DNA from 2 places in the Mycobacterium sp. 1245499.0 genome. Region 2 is predicted to be linked to the other one. Evidence: predicted binding sites of a transcription regulator. Region 2 holds the regulator's gene; the other holds the start of a gene.
What was found. Region 2 encodes LexA, which represses DNA repair genes until DNA is damaged. Its sites were predicted from a motif close to CGAACANNTGTTCG; they were not measured.
Positions count from the first base shown of each region.

Region 1: a site for LexA is predicted at 898-911, ahead of recA (recombinase RecA). Genes of this name have one in related genera too.

Region 1 is NZ_LZMG01000295.1:44,764-46,963, reverse strand. It holds gene recA (recombinase RecA) at 1-790, opposite strand, end outside; gene A5646_RS17620 ((2Fe-2S)-binding protein) at 1,022-1,681, shown strand; gene A5646_RS17615 (flavodoxin family protein) at 1,736-2,200, shown strand, end outside.
Region 2 is NZ_LZMG01000241.1:11,493-13,692, reverse strand. It holds gene A5646_RS13690 (LysM peptidoglycan-binding domain-containing protein) at 1-415, opposite strand, end outside; gene lexA (transcriptional repressor LexA) at 709-1,407, shown strand; gene A5646_RS13680 (LGFP repeat-containing protein) at 1,419-2,200, opposite strand, start outside.

The DNA of each region.
Region 1 (2,200 bases), on a different contig from region 2:
GGATGTCGAACTCGGCCTGCTTGAAGGGCGGCGCCACCTTGTTCTTGACGATCTTGACCCGGGTGCGGTTACCGACCGCGTTGGTGCCGTCCTTGAGCGTCTCGATCCGGCGCACGTCCATGCGCACCGACGCGTAGAACTTCAACGCCTTTCCACCCGTGGTGGTTTCGGGGCTGCCGAACATCACCCCGATCTTCTCGCGCAACTGGTTGATGAAGATCGCCGTGGTGCCCGAATTGTTCAGCGCGCCAGTCATTTTGCGCAGCGCCTGGCTCATCAGCCGGGCCTGCAGCCCGACGTGGCTGTCGCCCATCTCGCCTTCGAGCTCGGCGCGCGGCACCAGCGCGGCCACCGAGTCGATGACCAGGATGTCCAGCGCGCCGGAGCGGATCAGCATGTCGGCGATCTCGAGGGCCTGCTCCCCCGTGTCGGGCTGGCTGACCAGCAGGGAATCGGTGTCCACGCCGAGCTTCTTGGCGTACTCCGGGTCCAGGGCGTGCTCGGCGTCGATGAAGGCGGCGACGCCGCCGGCGGCCTGGGCGTTGGCCACCGCGTGCAGGGCGACCGTGGTCTTACCCGAGGATTCCGGGCCGTAGATCTCCACGACCCGGCCACGGGGCAGCCCGCCGATGCCCAGGGCCACGTCCAGCGCGATGGATCCGGTGGGGATGATCGAAATCGGCTGACGCGTCTCGTCGCCGAGACGCATCACCGAGCCTTTGCCGTAGCTCTTTTCGATCTGGGCCATCGCCAGTTCGAGAGCCTTCTCGCGGTCGGGGGCTTGCGCCATGGTGTCTCTCCTATAGTCGGTGTTCGTCTGACCGGTATCGGTCGGTTGGCGGTGACACTAGAGAAGGCCACCGACAAGTTGACTGGCCGAACGCTCACCACACTAGCCGAACAGGTGTTCGATTCAAGTTCGACACGCCGTTGCGCCCCGGCGCGTGTGGCAACATCGGCGATCGAAAGGCGCCGACGGGCCTCTTCGGGGCGGATCCCCCCGAGAGGCGGTCGCGAACCCATGGACATCTCCCCCCAGCTGGCCGAAACGGCTTCCTACGGAGGCTTTTTCGCGCTGACCGTGGGTGGGGACCCGGCGGGATGGCATCCGGTCGCGCGGTCCTACGCCGACGGCTGCGCCGACCTGATCGACGCCACCGCCCGCCGCTACCACACGACGGACCTGCGGATCGGCGCGTCGCTGGTCCACCTCGCCCACGCCACCCGGCTGTGGTCACCGGTGCTCGCCTGCGCGATCGGCCACGGCGTCGTCCCCGACCTCGATGAACTGCAACGCGCCGACGACGACGCCCGGTTACGACTGCCCAGGCCCGTCGGGCAGCCCGTCGATTCGCACGACGCGCTGTACCGGGTGGTCGTCGAAGAACACCTGCAACCGCTCGCCGCCGGCCTGCGGGTCAACCTGGCGCCCGCCCTGCTCGCGGGCAACATCGCCTCCGCGCTGGTGGGCGCCGCACGGGCCCTGGTGGCGGCGCGGCCCGACCTGCACCGCAAGACCACCGAGCTGACCGGGTCGCTGCTGGACACCGGCGTGCTGGCCGGATCCGGTGTCATCACCGGCCCGCAGCTGGGATTCCGGCGCCGCAGCTGCTGCCTCTTCTATCGGCTGCCCGCGGGTTCGCTGTGCGGTGATTGCGTGCTGCACCGGGTGCCGGGATAGGCCGCTGGGGCGCGGGCCTCGTTTGTCGTTGCCCGGTCGGGGTACGTGAGCACCATGTCCTCAGCCGCAACCCCGTCCCTGCGCGCCATCGCGTTGGTCTGCTCGTTGAAGAAGAGCCCGGCGCCGTCCAGCAGCGAACTGCTCGCCGACCAGTTGCTCGATCAGCTGCGCAGCGCGGGCGTCGAGGGTGAGAAGGTGCGCTGCGTGGACCTGGCGCTGCTGCCCGGGGTCGAGGCGGACATGGGTCCCGGCGACGAGTGGCCGGCGCTGCTGGACAAGATCAAATCGGCGGACATCGTCATCGTGTCGACGCCCACCTGGGTCGGCCACATGTCCAGCGTCGCCCAGCGCGTCCTGGAGCGCCTCGATGCCGAGCTGTCCGACACCGACGACGCGGGCCGACCGGCGATGGTGGGCAAGGTGGCGCTGGCCGCGGTCGTGGGCAACGAGGACGGGGCGCACAAGATCGTGGCCGACCTGTTTCAGGCGCTCAACGACATCGGGTTCTCGATCGCCGCG
Region 2 (2,200 bases):
CGACCTGGGTGGTCGGCGCGTCGGGCGCGACCCGGTGCGCGAAGTCCTGCAGCGACTCCCCCGCGTCGACGCGGACGACCGCGAGCCGGTCGGGAACGTGGGCCGCGGAGTTGGCGGAGTCGCCATTGAGCACCTGCCCGACGTTCGCGACGAGACCCAGCCACAGCGTGATCGCTCCGGCGGCCACTGCCAGCCCGATCGTCGACGCCCAGGTGGTGGCCCGCCTGCGGTGCGGAGCGACCGACATCGCCACCCCGGTGCCGTAGTAGCGCGTCGCCGCACCCGCCGGGCGGGCCGGCGCGGGCCTGCGAGACCGGGCCAGTCCGTCACGTCCGTACCGAACGCCTTGGACGGGTCCGTTGATCGGGCGCCGAAGACTGCTGATACGCGGCGCAGGCGTGTGGATGACTGTCATCTTCGTTCCTCCGGTCAACTAGCTCTCGCTCGTGTGTTCGACACTAATCGCTTGTGTGTTCGAAACCCGAACATTTGAGCGAAGCGTGTCGCACGAGCAAACGCTAGATCACACCACCGACAAGTTCGTCGGCCTCTACCACTGTCACGAGGCCCAGATACCCGATATCCCGAAGAGTTACACATTTGTGATTCACCCGACTTTGGGCCTTCTCCGCCGGCGTTCCATCCGGGGCGACACGCCACTCGAACACATGTTTGATTCTTGTTCGTCGGGCGGCTACATTCAGTGCCATGGGCGACAGCAACGACATTTCTCCGCCCGGCCCCGAAGGCCGGTTGCACTCCGTGGATCCTTCGCTGACCGAGCGGCAGCGCACCATTCTGAATGTCATCCGCGCGTCGGTCACCAGCCGCGGCTACCCGCCGAGCATCCGCGAGATCGGCGACGCCGTCGGCCTGACGTCGACCTCATCGGTGGCACACCAGCTGCGCACCCTGGAGCGCAAGGGATACTTGCGGCGCGATCCCAATCGTCCGCGAGCGGTCGATGTCCGCGGGGCCGACGACGAGGTGGCGGCGCCCGCCACCGAGGTGGCCGGCTCGGATGCCCTGCCCGAACCCACGTTCGTCCCGGTGCTCGGGCGTATCGCGGCGGGCGGACCGATCCTGGCCGAGGAGGCCGTCGAGGACGTCTTTCCCCTGCCGCGCGAATTGGTCGGCGAGGGAACGCTTTTCCTGCTCAAGGTGGTCGGCGATTCGATGGTCGACGCCGCGATCTGTGACGGCGACTGGGTGGTGGTGCGTCAGCAGAACGTCGCCGACAACGGCGACATCGTCGCGGCGATGCTCGATGGCGAAGCAACCGTCAAGACGTTCAAACGCGCTGGCGGTCAGGTCTGGCTGATGCCGCACAACCCGGCGTTCGACCCCATCCCCGGCAACGACGCGAGCGTGCTCGGCAAGGTCGTCACGGTCATCCGCAAGGTCTGACGCGCGAGGAGTCAGTCGGCCCGGGTGAAGCCGTTGGCCAGCGCGACTTCCTCGCTCGACAACCAGATTTCGGCGAGCGTGTCCTGATACAGGTCGCTGCCCGGCGTGTAGTACAGCCCGTAACGCGCACTGGCCTTGATCGGGTATCCGTCGGGCGCCTGGTACGGGTCGTCGAGCGGCAGATGGATCGTCGGCCGGCCGTCCGGGCCCGCCAGACCGTTTTCCGAGCCGTCCTCGGCGTCGTCGGCGGCGGCGTGCCGACCGCTACGCGCCGGCGTCCCCGCGGCGACCGCACCGGCGCCCACGGCGTCCGCCGCGTCGGCTCCCGTGGCGCTGGCGGCCCCCGACTCGACGTCGGGCTCGGGCGTGGCGACGTCGAGGTAGTCGTCCTCGGGCTCGGCGGTCTCCAGGGCGCCGGTCACGGCGTCGGTGTCCGGTGGGGTGCGGGGAACGACGACGTCGGGATACTCGTCGTCCGGGTAGGCCTGGCGCGCATAGTCGGCGTCGGGGTCCTCGGCGTCGACGTAGGCCGCGTCGTCCGCGGTCTCGGGCTCGGCGAGCTCGGGGACTTCGTCGGTGTAGTCGGTGTAGTCGGACTCGGCCGCGGGATAGTCGGCCTCTGACAGCATCTCCTCGGAGACGACGGGGATGGAGTCGGTGTCGACGGCGTCGGGGTCGTCCTGCTCGAATCCGTAATCGCTCTCGGCCGGAGCCTGACGTTGCCAGCTGACCCGCCCGACGTCCGGCGCCGGTTCGGCCGGCGCGCTCAGCGGCGCGAACGACTCGGCGTCGT